2 regions of the Halomonas sp. PGE1 genome follow, and region 2 is predicted to be linked to the other one. Evidence: riboswitches for the same ligand, from Rfam matches in the RefSeq annotation. Region 2 holds a riboswitch; the other holds the start of a gene.

Region 1 (7,527 bases), 1.8 Mb from region 2:
CCGCCCAGGCGGTCCAGTCGGCTCGAGTCGTCATCGGGCATCTCCTTGGAGTGTCGGTTGGAATCTCGCCCCCGGGTACCGCCAGGCGATCAGCAGGCTCACCAGCGTGGAGGCGAGCAGCGCCCCCAGGAAGGGCGGAAGCGTCGGAATGCTCTCCGGGAAGGTGGCCGCCAGCACCCCGGCGGAGAGGCTGCCCAGGGTGATCGAGCCCGGCAGCACCGCGCCGAGCAGTCCGGCCACGCCGCCCGCCACGGCGGCGAGCGGCGACATGCGACGCCACAGGCCCAGCAGCACCGGCACCACGATGGCGGCACACAGCAGGTCGGCGATCAGGAACAGCCGCAGCACCGAGAAGCCCTGCAGCGCCACCCACACCACCGGCAGCATCAGCGCCACCGTGACCAGGCGCGCCGCCCGCACCGAGAGCCCGCGCCGGCCGGAGCTGGCCACCGCCATGGAGGCGATGGCGTTCTGCAGGGTATCGACGCTGGAGGCCACCAGGGTCACCGCCAGCACCAGGGCCGGCAGCGCCAGCCAGGCCGGCGCGGCGGAGAGCAGCGCGAAGAAGGGAATCGGCGGCTCGCCGAGCGGCAGCGCATGCATGGCCGCCACGATGCCGAGCCCGCCGATAGCCATCACCACCAGCAGGCTGCTGGCCCCGCCCAGCAGGGCCCCACGGGCCAGGGCGCGGTCATCCTCGGCGGCCCACACCCGCTGCCAGTAGCCCTGATGGAAGAGGTTGGCCGCGGTGACAGCGATCACCAGGGTGAGCGCCACCGAGAGCGCGCTGCTCGTGGGAATGGAGGGCATCACGGCTTCGGCCGGCATGGGCGGCAGCCACCACCAGGCCACGCCGCCCACCAGCACCAGCAGGGCCAGCAGCAGCCAGGCCTGCCAGCGGTCGGTGGCGAGGCTCGCCCGCAGCCCGCCCAGGGTGGTGTAGACCAGGGTGACCACCGCCACCCCGAGGATCACCAGCGCCGGCGGCACGTCGGAGAGCAGCGCGGCGATGGCGCCGATGGCGGTGAGCTCGGCGGCCAGGAAGATCGCCATGTAGGCCACCGAGACGAAGGAGACCCAGCGCCGCACCCCGGCGCCGTAGCAGGACTCCGCGAACTCGCCGATGCTGCGCCCCTGCGGCAGGTGGCGACGGATCGCCGGGCCGTAGAGCCCCAGCACGATAAAGGGCAGCGACGAGCCGATGGCGTAGCCGGCCAGCGCCACCGGCCCCACGAAGGCGCCGATCTCCGGCGGCGCGAAGAGGATCCAGGCCCCCATGCTGGAGGCCAGGAACGACAGGCCGATGGCCTGGGCGCCCTGGGAGTTGCGGGCGGTGACGTAGTCATCGAGCAGGCCATCGGCCCGGCGGGCCCGCAGGCCCAGGAAAGCAAAGCACAGAAGCGCCGCGCCGAGCACGGCAGACGTCAGGTAAGGCATGTCGCGCTTCCTCCGCCGGTATGAACCGGATCAGGTTCCAGGGTCGGCGCTTGGCCCTCTCAGCCCCCGCGGATGCGGCGGGACTCCCCTGGCGACAAGTGAATGAATTGTGTGGGCCCGCCGCTGTCGGCGACACGACGGGCCGGAGGCATCATAGCGAGGCCATGGGCCGGCGGCCAGGGGTCGCCGGGGGTATCAGCGTCGGAAGCACTCCCGGAAGTGCCAGGCGAGATAGTCTCGGTTCGGAAAGGCGCGAGGGCTCAGGATCAAGGGCTGGCCCTCGAGGTCATGGAGCTGCGCCTTGAGCCGGCCGTTGGGGGCCGCGCCGGTCAGCTCAGGAGAGATGCGAATGCGGTCCCGGTCGTCGATGGCCAGCAGTCCCTTATCGAAGGCGCGGTCATGGAGCGCGTTGAGGCAGAGCCCATTAGCGGGATCGAGGCGAGACTCTGGGCGCGCCTGCCAAGGCACGATATGGCTCGCAATCAGTAGATCCTCGTGACGAAGCCCGGTAATCACGCATCGCGTGTCGTAGCGCACCATCACGGCCTTGCGGAATAGCGACTGCCCAATACGCCGTCGCTGCAGGGCATAGGCCTCGCTGCCGGTGTAATCCTCATCTGCCTCGGCACTATCGCCACAGGGATCGAGCTCTACCCAGGCCGACTCACTCTCGGCGGCGACACTCTTCGGGTCGGCGATAAAGCGCTCCCACAGCAGGCGATCCTGGCGTGAGGCACCCGACAGCCCCTTTTTGCCCAGCGCCCGTACCTCTGGGTCGAGGCTCGCGTAGTTGGAGAGCTTCATGGCCACCGAGCTGGCAGAGCGGCCCATCTGCTCGGCCAGGTGAATGACCTCGGGCCGCTCGCGATGCAACTGACCGAAGCTCAGGCGGCAGTAGAGCGCCAGCGCCTGCAGTCGGTCTTGGTCGCTCCATGCCTTACGCTCTGCCACTGAACATGCCTCGCATCATTCCCCTTTTCATCTTCGAGCGTACCGGCAGCCCTTCTGGATGCCAACGACGTTACTTCTCCCTCGGCACCCGGCCCATCAGGTAGAACTCCTCGTTGGGCGGGGTGCCAGCGAGGGTGACCAGGCGGTTGGACATGCCGAAGAAGGCGGCGATGGCGCCGATGTCCCAGATGTCGTCCTGGGTGAAGCCGACCTCCAGCAGGCGGGTCTGCCACTCGTCGGTGAGCTCGCCGACCTCCAGGCCGCTGTGCATGGCGAAGTCGAGCATCACCCGGTGGCGCTCGCTGAGGCCAGCGACGCGTTGATTGATGGCGACCTGGTCGGCCAGCAGCGGGTCCTTGCTGTAGATGCGCACCAGAGCACCGTGGGCCACCACGCAGTAGAGGCACCGGTTGCGGGCGCTGGTGGCCACCACGATCATCTCCTTCTCCGCCTTGGTGAGGGTGTCGGCCTCCCTCTCCATCAGGGCGTCGTGGTAGGCGAAGAAGGCGCGGAACTCGGCCGGGCGGTGGGCCAGCATCAGGAAGACGTTGGGGATGAAGCCGGCCTTCTCCTGCACCGCCAGCATGGCGTCGCGGATGTCCTCGGGAAGGTCCTGGATCGACTCGGGGATGGGAAAGCGGCTGATGGGCGCGGTCATGATGGCTCCTGGCGTTGTGGTTGTTGTTGGAAACCTCCAGTTAACGTCAGCGTCAAGTGACTGTCCATGCGGACGATCGTCGCAAGCGCCACGAGCGCCACGAGCGCCGCTCACGTCTCGCCGAGGATGGCCCGGGTCACCACCCGGTTGCGATTGCGGTCCTTGGCCTGGTACATCGCCTCGTCGGCCTCCCGGTAGAGCCGTTCGGCATCCGGCACCCTCTGGAAGTCATTGCAGCAGACCAGCCCGAAGGAGGCGGTGACCACTCCGCCCTCTGCCTGCACGTGGGGAATGGCGAGGTCCTCCAACGACTGACGGAAGGCCTCCATGACATGCCGGCCCTGGTCCAGAGTATCGACCTCCAGCAGCAGGCCGAACTCCTCGCCGCCCAGGCGGAACAGACGGTCGCCAGCGCGGCGGAAATGTTGCTGCAGCAGCGCGGAGACACGCCTGAGCACCTCGTCACCGGCCTGATGGCCGTAGGTGTCGTTGTAGGCCTTGAAGGCATCGATATCCATCACGGCGAAGAGCAGCGCCCGGCCGCTGCGGCGACGCTGCAGGAGCTCCGCATCAACGAGCTCATGGAACTGGCGGCGGTTGAGCAGCCCGGTCAAGGGGTCGGTGCGGGCCATGGCGGCGAGCCGCTGGTTGGCGGCTTCGAGCTCACGGGTGCGCTCATCCACCTCGGCCTCCAGCCGCTGGTTGTGCGAGCGCTGCAGCTCATGGGTGGCCCGCTCGGCGGCGAGCTTCTCGTTCTTGAGCAGGTTGATCTTGTAGGCCAGCCCGAAGGCCAGCAGCAGGAACTCGATGCCCGAGCCCGCCTGCACGGCGTACTCGGTGAAGACGTTATAGGGCAGCACCCCGGCCACGCGCAGGAAGTAGAGCGCGATCCCCACCAGCAGCACACACCAGGCCACAAGGAAGATCTGTGCCAGGCGGTCGCCCAGCCAGCTGCGCCACACGGCCACGGAGAGCATCAACAGGGAGAGCAGGATGGCGGCGGGGATCATGACGCGGAACACCGGAGCGTAGTGCCCCTGCAGCGCCGGCAGCGCACTCGCCAGGCACAGGCCCGCCACCCCGTGCAGCCCCCATGACAGTCGCGGCGCGTGCCGGCGCAGGTTGAGGTAGCTGCTGCTGAAACTGGCCAGGGTGACGGCGAAGAGCCCGATGGTCAGCGGCAGCATCTGGTTGTTGAAGGTCGGCCAGTTCGGCCACCAGTACTGGTAGGCAAAGCCCCGCGCCGCGAACATCAGCACGAAGAAGGTGCCGAGGTAGACCACATAATGCAGCAGGCTGCGCTCCCGGATAGCCAGGAACAGCAGCAGATTGAAGATCATCAGCGCCAGCAGAGCGCCGAAGTAGAGGCTGAAGGCCATCAGTTCGCGCTGGGCCTTCTGCAGGAAACTGGCGTCGCTCAGCAGGTAGAGCGGCGTGGCATCGAAGAGGCCATCGTGGGTATCCAACCGCAGGATCACGCGGCGCGTCTCGCCGGGCGGCAGCACGATGGGCAGCACGAAGGTGCGGTGGGCCACCGGGCGCGTGTCGAAGGCACGCCGGTTGCCGGTCTGCCATTCGGCGACCACCTCCCCCGCCTCGTCGACCACCCAGGCGTCCAGATAGTCATGCAGCGGCATGGCCAGCTCCAGCAGGCGTCTCAACGGCGCCTCGCTGGCGTTGACGAGCTCCACCTGCAGCCACCAGGCAGAGTCGGAGAAGCTGAAGTTGAGGGTCTCCTGCTCTGAGGACCGCCAGGGCAGGTCGTCATCCCGGGAGAGCAGGTCGTCGATGGTGAACTCGCGATCGACATCCTCCAGCAGCTGCACCTGCGGGCCCAGGTTGAGCCCATCGAAAGGGTCGGCAACATCGAGCGCGGCCCGGGCCGGCGAGGCCAGCAGGCAGGCAAGCAGCAGCCAGGCGGCCAGGGCCGACGGCAGGCGGGGAAATGGGCGAGTCACGAGAGCTCCGGTATCGTATCCGTACGATGCCTGCACTCTAGCAGTTCTGCCTGACCATCCGGTCGAAGGCCATCAACGCACAGGGCCCCGCCTCTCTCGAGGCGGGGCCCTGTCGTTACCGAGCGGAGGTGATCAGCTCAGCGAGATGGTGCTGTTGATGCCGCTGGAGACGTTCTCCGGCTCGTACCAGCGGGCGGTGACGGTCTTGGTCTGGGTCCAGAAGGCGATCGCCTGCTTGCCGTTGGGGCCCAGGTCGCCCAGCTTGGAGGCCCGGGAGCCGGTGAAGCTGAAGTAGGCGACCGGCACCGGGATCGGCACGTTGATGCCGATCTGGCCCACGTCGATGTCGGTCTCGAAGCGGCGCGCCACCCAGCCGGAGTTGGTGAAGATGGAGGTGCCGTTGCCGTTGGGGTTGGCGTTGATGAACTCGATCGCCTCGTCCAGGGTGTCGACGGTCACCACGCAAAGCACCGGGCCGAAGATCTCCTCGCGGTAGATGCTCATCTCCGGGGTCACGTCGGCGAACAGGGTCGGGCCGACGAAGTTGCCGTTCGGGTAGCCCTCGACCTGGTAGCCGCGGCCGTCCACCAGCAGCTTCGCGCCCTCCTTCTCGCCGGCAGTGATCAGCCGCTCGACGCGCTCCTTGGCCTGGGGAGAGACCAGCGGGCCGAGGTCGGCGTCGGTCTGGGTGCCGGGGCCCACCTTCATGCTGCGGGTGCCCTCGACGATATCCTCCAGCCACTCGCGGGCCTCGCCCACCAGCACCACCACGGAGTTGGCCATGCAGCGCTGGCCGGCGGCGCCATAGGCGGAGCCGAGCAGGTTGTTGATGGCCTGGCTGCGGTTGGCATCGGGCATGATCACGCAGTGGTTCTTGGCGCCCATCATCGACTGCATGCGCTTGCCGGCAGCGGCGGCGCGGTTGTAGAGCAGCGAGCCCACGTGGGTGGAGCCGATGAAGGAGAGCGCCTTGATGTCGGCATGGTCGGCGATCTGGTTGGCGACGTCCGGGCCGCCGTGGACCACGTTGAGTACGCCGGCCGGGATGCCTGCCTCGTGGGCCAGCTCGACCAGGCGCATGGTGGAGCTCGGGTCCTGCTCGGAGGGCTTGAGCACGAAGGTGTTACCGGTGGCGATGGCCAGCGGGAACATGAAGCAGGGCAGCATGATCGGGAAGTTGAAGGCAGTGATGCCGGCGCCCACGCCCAGCGGCTGGTGCATGGTGTAGACGTCCACCTCGCTTGCCGCGTTCTCGGCCAGCTCGCCCAGCTGCAGGCTGGTGATCGAGCAGGCGTGCTCCACCACCTCCAGGCCGCGGCCCACTTCGCCCACGGCGTCGGGCAGGGTCTTGCCGTGCTCCTCGGTGATCAGCGCGGCCAGCTCGTCGGTGTGCTCGCGGATCAGCGCCTGCAGCTTGAGCATGATGCGCATGCGCTTGCCCAGGGGCACCTTGCGCCAGGTCTTGAAGGCCTCCTTGGCGCTGGCCACGGCGCGCTCCACCTCCTCCGCGGTGCAGAACGGCACCCGGGCGACCACCTCCTGGGTGGCCGGGTTGACCACGTCGCGCCACTCCTGGCTCTGGGACTGGACGGGCTGGCCGTCGATGATCATGGGGATTTCGCGGACTGACATGGGGCGTGCTCCTCTCTGTGCTGTCGCTGCCCGGGGGATCGGCTTGTTGTTGACGTTGCCGTGGATCACCCTGGCATTAGACTTTGTGTGTATAAAAACACGGAAGGTGATAGAAACGAGTCTATCCAGAGGTCGGATGGTGTGACAACGGGCACTCGGGCACATTGTTTGTGCATTCATGCACAAGCAAACCCGACTCCCATCTTCGGCGAGGCCCCCATGCTCGACTGGCAGGATATCCAGATCTTTCTCGAGGTGGCCCGCAGCCAGCGGCTCACCGATGCCGCCCGCCGCCTGGGGCTCGACCACTCTACCCTGTCGCGGCGCACCCGGCGCTTCGAGCAGAAGCTCAACACCCAGCTCTTCGAGCGCAGCACCCACGGCTACCACCTCACCGAGGCGGGCCAGCAGCTGCTCGCCCACGCCGAGGAGATGGCCCGCCACGCCTTCGAGGCCGGCGAGAGCCTCACCGACAAGAACCACCAGATCAGCGGCCAGATCCGCCTGGGGGTGACCGAGGGCTTCGGCACCTGGGTGATCGCTCCGCTGCTCTCGGCCTTCTGCAGCCGCCACCCCGGGGTGACCCTGGACCTGCTCGCCCTGCCCCGGGTGGTCAACCTGAGCCGCCACGAGGCGGATCTCGCCATCACCGTGGAGCGCCCGGTGAGCCCGGGGCTGGTGATCTCGCGGCTGTGCGACTATCGCCTGCGGCTCTACGGCAGCGAGGGGTACCTCGAGCGCCACGGCGCGCCCGGGCGCCTCGCCGAGCTGGGGGAGCACCGGCTGGTCGGTTACGTGGACGATCTGATCTTCAGCGAGCAGCTCAGCTATCTGGAGCCGCTGCTCGACCCCGCGGTGGTCGGCCATCCCGGGCCGCACTTCGCCATGCGC
Region 2 (7,527 bases):
CGCCGATACCGGAGGTGATGTGGTCGTAGCCCGGGGCGATGTCGGTGACCAGCGGGCCCAGGGTGTAGAAGGGCGCCTCGTCGCAGTACTCGAGCTGCTTGTCCATGTTCTCCTTCACGAGATGCATGGGCACGTGGCCGGGGCCTTCGATCATCACCTGGACGTCGTGCTTCCAGGCGATCCTGGTCAGCTCGCCCAGGGTCTTGAGCTCGGCCATCTGCGCCTCGTCGTTGGCGTCGGCCACCGAGCCGGGGCGCAGGCCGTCGCCCAGGGAGAAGGCCACGTCGTAACGCTTGCAGATCTCGCAGATCTCCTCGAAGTGCTCGTAGAGGAAGCTCTCACGGTGATGGTAGAGGCACCACTTGGCCATGATCGAGCCGCCCCGGGAGACGATGCCGGTGACCCGCTTGGCGGTGAGCGGCACGTAGCGCAGCAGCACGCCGGCGTGGATGGTGAAGTAGTCCACCCCCTGCTCGGCCTGCTCGATCAGGGTGTCGCGGAATACCTCCCAGGTGAGGTTCTCGGCCACGCCGTTGACCTTCTCCAGCGCCTGATAGATCGGCACGGTGCCGATGGGCACCGGCGAGTTGCGCAGGATCCACTCGCGGGTCTCATGGATGTTCTGCCCGGTTGAGAGGTCCATGATGGTGTCCGCGCCCCAGCGGATGCCCCAGGTCATCTTGTCTACCTCCTCCTCGATGGAGGAGGTCACCGCGGAGTTGCCGAGGTTGCCGTTGATCTTCACCAGGAAGTTGCGGCCGATGATCATCGGCTCCGATTCCGGATGGTTGATGTTGCAGGGAATGATCGCCCGGCCGGCAGCGACTTCTGCGCGCACGAACTCCGGGGTGATCTCCTCGGGCAGCCGGGCGCCGAAGCCCTGGCCCGGGTGCTGGTGGCCCAGGATGCGCTCCACCTCTTCGGTGCCTGAGTACTTCGCAGAGAGCGCCTGCCGCCTCTGGTTTTCCCGGATGGCGATGAACTCCATCTCCGGGGTAATGATGCCCTGGCGGGCGTAGTGCAGCTGGGTAACGTTCTTCCCTTCCTTCGCGCGCCGCGGCGTGCGGGTCAGGTCGAAGCGCAGCTGGGCGAGCGTCGGGTCGTTGGCGCGGCGCTTACCGTACTCGCTGGTGGGGCCGTCGAGCTGTTCCGTATCGCCGCGTGCCTCGATCCAGGCGCGGCGCAGCTCGGGCAGGCCGCGGCGCAGGTCGATCTCGGCATTCGGATCGGTATACGGGCCGGAAGTGTCGTAGACCAGCAGCGGCGGATTCTCCTCGTCGGCGCCGGAGGTCTTTGTCGGCGAGAGCGAGATCTCGCGGAAGGGCACGCGGATATCGGGGCGTGAGCCTTCCACATAGACCTTGCGCGAGCCGGGCAGGGGCTGGATGGCGGCCTCGTCGACCTTGGCGGTTTCGGCGAGGAAGTGGGCGGTCTTGCTCATGGCGTGAATCCTTGTCGTGGCTGTTGTTGTCGGGGGGAGTGGCCTTGGGTGTCAGGGGTGTGGTGGGGCGGCGGCGCTAGAGGGCGCGGTCCAGCCCCATCTGCCAGAAATCGATCTCGAGCCGGGTGGCGTCGCGGAACACCTGGGTGAGCTCGGCGAAGCGCGCCGGGGTGACGTCGGTCAGGCGGGCGTCGAGCCAGGCCTCCTCGGCGCGGCGGGCGGCCTGGAACTCCTCGCTCTCGTACATGGCGATCCAGGCGTCATAGGGGTTGGCATCGCCGCGGACCGTTTCGGCGCGGGCGTTGATCCAGTCGGCGATCTCGCCGTAGCCCACCAGGCAGGGGGCCAGGGCCACGTGCAGGTCGAGCAGGTCGCCGCGGTTGCCGGTATCCAGCACGTAGCGGGTATAGGCCATGGTGGCGCGGGCCTCGGGCAGCTCGGCCAGGGACGCTTCGGAGATGCCCCACTCGCGGCAGTAGCCCACGTGCAGCCCCAGCTCCAGGTCGACGATGGCCTTGAGCCCCTCATGGGCCTGACGCAGGTCGTCCAGGGTGCGGCTCTTGTAGGCGGCCAGGGCGTAGGCCCGGGCAAAGTGGATCAGAAACAGGTAGTCCTGCTTCAGGTAGTGGCGAAAGGCGCCCTCCTCGAGGGTGCCCTCGGCGAGACCGCGCACGAAGTCGTGTTCGATATAGGCGCGCCAGTCGTCCTGGCAGGCGGCGGTGAGGTCGCTGAAGCGGTAGCCCATCTTGCCTCCGATTGTCGGGTGACGATCCGGAGTGCGGGCGAGGGAGGGAGTGGGGCCTGGGGGGCGCGCTACACGGGGGTAGCCGGGGGAGGCCGCCGCTTGATTCCTACGCCGGTACTAACCGGATCAGGTTCAACGGGCCCCGCCGTGACGACCGCGCCGGTGTGGCGCACTGTCGTATAGCGATCTCAGCCGGTTCCACCGGCACCCCGTCAAGCGAAGGCCCACTCTAGCAGGCCCGGGGGCATTTGCCAGCCCCGAGGCTTATCGATGGTGGTAGAGCCAGCGCACGTCCACGGCGAAGGAGAGGGTGAGCCCCGCCAGGGCGGTGGCGGCCAGCCAGGTGGCGATCAGGCCGGGCGTGGCCGGCAGCAGAGCCAGCATCAGCGCCGCCACCTGCCACACGCAGACCGCCTTGCGGCGCAGGCTGTCCGGCAGCTCGCCGGCGAGCCAGGGCCAGCGCCAGCTCGCCGCCACGAAGGCGTAGCGCATGGCGCCAATGGCCAGCACCCAGGGGCCGACGCGCTCCAGCAGCAGCAGCGCCAGGCAGAGCATCAGGATGAAGAAGGCGTCGAGCTCCATGTCGAAGCGGGCCCCCACGGCGCTGGCGCTGCCGGTGCGTCGAGCCACCCAGCCATCCACGCCGTCCAGGGCCAGGGCGACCAGCGCCAGGGCGAAGAGCCACTCTCCGTGGGTGGCCAGCAGGGCCGGGTCGGCCAGGGTGCCGGCCAGCAGGGCCACCAGCACGCCTCGCGCCAGGGTGACCCGGTTGGCCGCGCCCAGCCCGCCCTGGCGCATGGGGCGGCGGCGCAGGGCGCGCCACAGCAGGGCCGCCATCCCCAGGTAGGTGGCGATGGCCAGCGGCGCTACCCATGACCCCACCAGCCCCAGCGAGGCCAGAAGCCCGAGCAGGGTGAGACCGCCCAGCGCCAGCTCCATGGCCAGGCGCCAAGGCCGCGTCGCCTCGGCGGGCCCTTGCGCAGGCGGGTGGGATGAGAGAGGAGAGGGCATCCGGGCTCCCTGATGGTTGTCGATCGCCGCTGTCGATGGCCGTTGTCGACGGCCATGGTGGCGAGGCATAGCCGCTATGCTGAACGCGATGGGCTCATGACCACCACACTAGCAGTCGGCACCGCCCTGGGCCGCCGGCAGCGATAAAATTGTTCATTTGCATGTTACTGTACCATTATTGTAGAAGTATTCGCCCGCCTCACCGCTGGAGCCGCCATGTCCGTCGACACCGCCACCGCCTTCTGGACCCTGGCCCCGGGTCACGGTGAACTGCGCGCGGAGCCGTTGCCCGCCGCCGGCGAGGGGGAGGTCCGGGTGAGGGCGCTGTTCGGCGGCATCAGCCGCGGCACCGAGGCGCTGGTCTTTCAGGGGCGGGTGCCCGAGAGCGAGCGGCAGCGCATGCGCGCCCCCTTCCAGGTCGGCGACTTCCCCTGGCCGGTGAAGTACGGCTATGTCAGCGTCGGGGTGGTCGAGGCAGGCCCCGCGGCGCTGCTGGGCCGGGAGGTGTTCTGCCTGCATCCCCACCAGGACCGCTACGTGGTGCCGGCCGCCGCCGTCACGCCGCTGCCGGCGGGTCTGCCCGCCGCCCGGGCGGTGCTCGCCGCCAACATGGAGACCGCGCTCAACGGCTGCTGGGACGCCGAGCCGCGCCTGGGCGACCGCATCGCGGTGATCGGTGCCGGCGTGGTGGGCGCCCTGGTGGCCTGGCTCTGCGCGGCGATTCCCGGCACCCGGGTATGTCTGGTGGACGTCTCGCCGGGGCGGGCCGAGCTCGCCCGCGCCCTGGGCGTCGATTTCTGCCTGGCCGGCGAGGCGCCGGGGGACAACGACCTGGTGATCCACGCCAGCGGCAACCCCGAGGGGCTGCGCCAGGCGCTGGCGCTGGCCGGCGATGAGGCGCGGGTGGTGGAGATGAGCTGGTACGGCGATCGCGAGGCGAGCCTGCCGCTGGGGGAGGCCTTCCATTCCCGGCGGCTCAAGCTGATCGGCAGCCAGGTGGGCCGCCTGCCCGCCGAGCGCATGCCGCGCTGGGGCCACGCCCGGCGCCTGGCGCTGGCGCTCGAGCTGCTGCGCGACCCTCGCCTCGACGCCCTGATCAGCGGCGAGAGCGATTTCTCCGAGCTGCCCGCCCTGATGCCTCGCCTGGCCGCCGGGGCCGGCGAGGTGCTCTGCCACCGGCTGCGCTATGCCTCGCCCGACCGATTCGACGCCGACGGATCCGAATCCGACCGACTGGAGCCCTGACATGTACCGACTCACCGTTCGCGACCACGTGATGATCGCCCACAGCTTTCGCGGCGAGGTCTTCGGGCCCGCCCAGCGGACCCACGGCGCCACCTACGTGGTGGACGTCACCTTCCAGCGCCGCGAGCTCGACGACCATGACCTGGTGGTGGACATCGGCCTGGCCAGCGAGGCGCTCAAGGCGGTGCTCGCCGAGTTCAACTTCCAGAACCTCGATGAACTGACGGAGTTCCAGGGCCGCAACACCACCACCGAGTTCATGGCCCGGGTGATCTTCGAGCGCCTGGCCACGGCGATCCAGCTGGGGCGGCTGGGGGAGGGCGCCGGCGGGCTCGAGGCGATGACCGTGACCCTCCACGAATCCCATATCGCCTGGGCCAGCTTCGAGGGCCCCCTGTGATGGCGAGCGCCACTCTGGCCCGGCCCGTGACGATGCCCGTCACGATGATCGTGGCCGGCGATCCCGGCCAGCTCACCGGTGGCTATCTCTATGACGCCCGCATCGCCGAAGCGCTCAGGGCCCGGGGCTGCCGCGTCGAGGTGGTGGGGCTCGAGGGGCGCTTTCCCGTGCCGGACGACCTGGCCCGGCGCAGCATGACCCGGGCGCTCGCGGCGCTGCCCGACGGTGCCCGGGTGGTCATCGACGGCCTCGCCATGGGCGGGCTTCCCGAGGTGATCGCCCGCCATGCGGATCGCCTGGCGATCATCGCCCTGGTCCACCATCCGCTGGCCGACGAGACCGGCCTGGACGAGGCGACCCGCCGCTCGCTGCTCGACAGCGAGACCCGCGCCCTGGCCCTGGCGCGTCGGGTGATCGTTACCAGCCGCTTCACCGCCCGGGGCCTTGGGCGTTTTGGCGTGGCGCCCGAGCGGCTCCGCGTGGTCGAGCCTGGCGTCGAGCCGGTGCCGCTGGCGGCCAGCGCCCTGGACCTCGAATCCCCCGGCCCCCGGCGCCTGCTCTGCGTGGCGACCCTGGTCCCGCGCAAGGGCCACGATGTCCTGCTCAAGGCGCTGGCCGGCCTCGGGGAACGCGACTGGACCCTGACGGCCATCGGCAGCGCCGAGCGCGATTCCGCTCATGCCGCCCGGCTTTACGAGGCCACTCGCCGATACGGCCTCGAGGGGCGCATCGACTGGGCCGGGGAGCGCAGCACCGCCGAGCTGGCCGCCGCCTACCACCGGGCGGAGCTCTTCGTGCTGCCCTCGCGCTACGAGGGCTACGGCATGGTGGTCACCGAGGCGCTCTCCCGCGGCCTGTCGGTGCTCACCACCACCGGCGGTGCCCTGGTCGACACCCTGCCACCGGGGGCCGGCCTGGCCGTGCCTCCGGATGATGCCGACGCCCTGGGTGCGGCCCTGGCCGCCTGGCTCGATGACGCCGCGCTGCGTTGCCGGCTGCGCCGCGGCGCCCGGGAGGCCCGCGGCCACCTGGGCGACTGGCAGCAGGCCGGCGACCGCTTCCTGGCGGCCCTGGAGGACGCTGCGGCTCCCACTCCCGCACCCACCCCCGACCCAACCGACGCCGGCCAGGCGCCCGAGGAGAGCCCGCCATGACGCTACCCGCCCCCGCCCGGTCCGACGCCGAGGCCACCCGCCCAGGCGAGCGCTTCAGCGCCGACTGGCTCTCCCGCCGCGAGGCGCTCGACGCCCGCTCGCGCAGCCGCTGCCTGACGGGCCTGGCCGCCGACTGGCTCGCCGGCCGGCCCGGAGCACACGACGGCGCGCATGGCATCCTCGATCTGGGATGCGGCAGCGGCAGCAACCTGCGCTTCCTCGCGCCGCGGCTGCCGGGGCCCCAGCGCTGGCGCCTGGTGGACCACGACCCGTCGCTGCTGGCGCTGGCCCGACGTCATGGCGCCACCCTGCGCGACCCCACCGGTGGCCGGCTGACCGTCGAGGCCAGCTGCCGCGACCTGGCGCCGGTGGAGGATGGCCTGCTCGAGGGCGGCGACCTGGTGGTGGCCTCGGCGCTCTTCGACTTGGTATCGCGCCCCTGGACCGAGGCGCTGGTGGCGGCCGCGGCCGTGCGCGGCCAGGCGCTGCTCTTCACGCTGAGCGTGGATGGCGACTGGGCCTTCCTGGATGCCGCTGGAGAGCGAATCGAGGATGAGGAGGACATAGCGGTACGGGCGCTCTTCCAGGCCCACCAGCGCCGCGACAAGGGGCTTGGCCCGGCGTTGGGCGGCGACGCCCCCGGCGTGCTGGCGGCGGCCATGACCGCGGCCGGCTACCGGGTGGAGAGCGCGGCCACCCCCTGGCACCTGGCCGCTGGGGAGGAGGCGCAGTGGCCCCTGGCCGAGCCGCTGGTACGGGGCTGGCATGACGCCGCCCTGGCCCAGGCCCCGGAAGAGCAGGCGCGTCTCGCTCGCTGGTGCGAGCGGCGGCTGGCCGGCCTCGCCGCCGGCGAGCTGGGGCTGGTCGTGGGGCATCGCGACCTGCTGGCGCTGCCGCCGCTGTCGGCCAGGGGCGCCTGAGCATGGCCCTTGCCCAACGAGCAGCCCGGCGAGCGCGACAACCCGCACGCCAGGGCCTGCTGCGCCCGCTGGTGGGGGTGGTACTGCTGGTCGGTCTCGTCGGGTGGCTGCAGCCGGGGGCGATCCTCGCCGAGGTGCAGCGGCTCTCGCCGGGCTGGGCCCTGCTGGCCCTGGCGCTGACCCTGCCGCCCCTCTTGCTGAGCGCCTGGCGCTGGCGGCTCACGGCTCGCCTGCTGGGGCTCTCGCTGGGGTTCCGCCGGGCTCTGCGGGAGTACTACCTGGCGCTCTTCCTCAACCAGGTGCTGCCGGGCGGGGTGGCCGGCGATGCCGCCCGGGCCTGGCGCCACTCCCGCGACAGCGGGCAGCGCGGCGGCGCCTGGCGGGCGGTGATCATCGAGCGCGCCTCCGGCCAGCTCGCCATGGCGCTGCTGACCCTGGCCGTGCTGGCCGCCTCGCCGCTCTGGCATGAGCTGCTGGGCCGCGCCTTCAGGAGTGCGGCCGCGTCGACCTGGCTGCCGGCCGGGGGCGCCGCCCTGCTGCTGATGGTTCTGGTGGTCTGGCAGCTGGCCAGGCGCCCGCCGGCGGCCCTGGTGGGCCTCGGCGGTGATCTC

What was found. A riboswitch is a leader RNA that binds a small molecule or an ion and turns the genes downstream of it on or off. The one in region 2 is predicted to bind thiamine pyrophosphate.
Region 1: linked by a shared signal. The riboswitch ahead of HIR79_RS16560 (sodium:solute symporter family transporter) and the one ahead of tenA (thiaminase II) in region 2 are both predicted to bind thiamine pyrophosphate.

What each region holds. Positions count from the first base shown of each region.
Region 1 is NZ_CP053032.1:3,531,592-3,539,118, forward strand. It holds gene HIR79_RS16555 (TenA family protein) at 1-34, opposite strand, end outside; gene HIR79_RS16560 (sodium:solute symporter family transporter) at 31-1,437, opposite strand; TPP riboswitch at 1,427-1,537, opposite strand; gene HIR79_RS16565 (HNH endonuclease) at 1,633-2,388, opposite strand; gene HIR79_RS16570 (peroxidase-related enzyme) at 2,459-3,046, opposite strand; gene HIR79_RS16575 (sensor domain-containing diguanylate cyclase) at 3,157-5,004, opposite strand; gene HIR79_RS16580 (CoA-acylating methylmalonate-semialdehyde dehydrogenase) at 5,137-6,636, opposite strand; gene HIR79_RS16585 (LysR family transcriptional regulator) at 6,856-7,527, shown strand, end outside.
Region 2 is NZ_CP053032.1:1,421,180-1,428,706, forward strand. It holds gene thiC (phosphomethylpyrimidine synthase ThiC) at 1-1,441, opposite strand, end outside; gene tenA (thiaminase II) at 1,518-2,186, opposite strand; TPP riboswitch at 2,273-2,408, opposite strand; gene HIR79_RS06715 (CDP-alcohol phosphatidyltransferase family protein) at 2,451-3,197, opposite strand; gene HIR79_RS06720 (zinc-dependent alcohol dehydrogenase) at 3,414-4,442, shown strand; gene HIR79_RS06725 (6-pyruvoyl trahydropterin synthase family protein) at 4,444-4,842, shown strand; gene HIR79_RS06730 (glycosyltransferase family 4 protein) at 4,875-5,996, shown strand; gene HIR79_RS06735 (class I SAM-dependent methyltransferase) at 5,993-6,916, shown strand; partial or broken gene HIR79_RS18785 (lysylphosphatidylglycerol synthase transmembrane domain-containing protein) at 6,919-7,527, shown strand, end outside.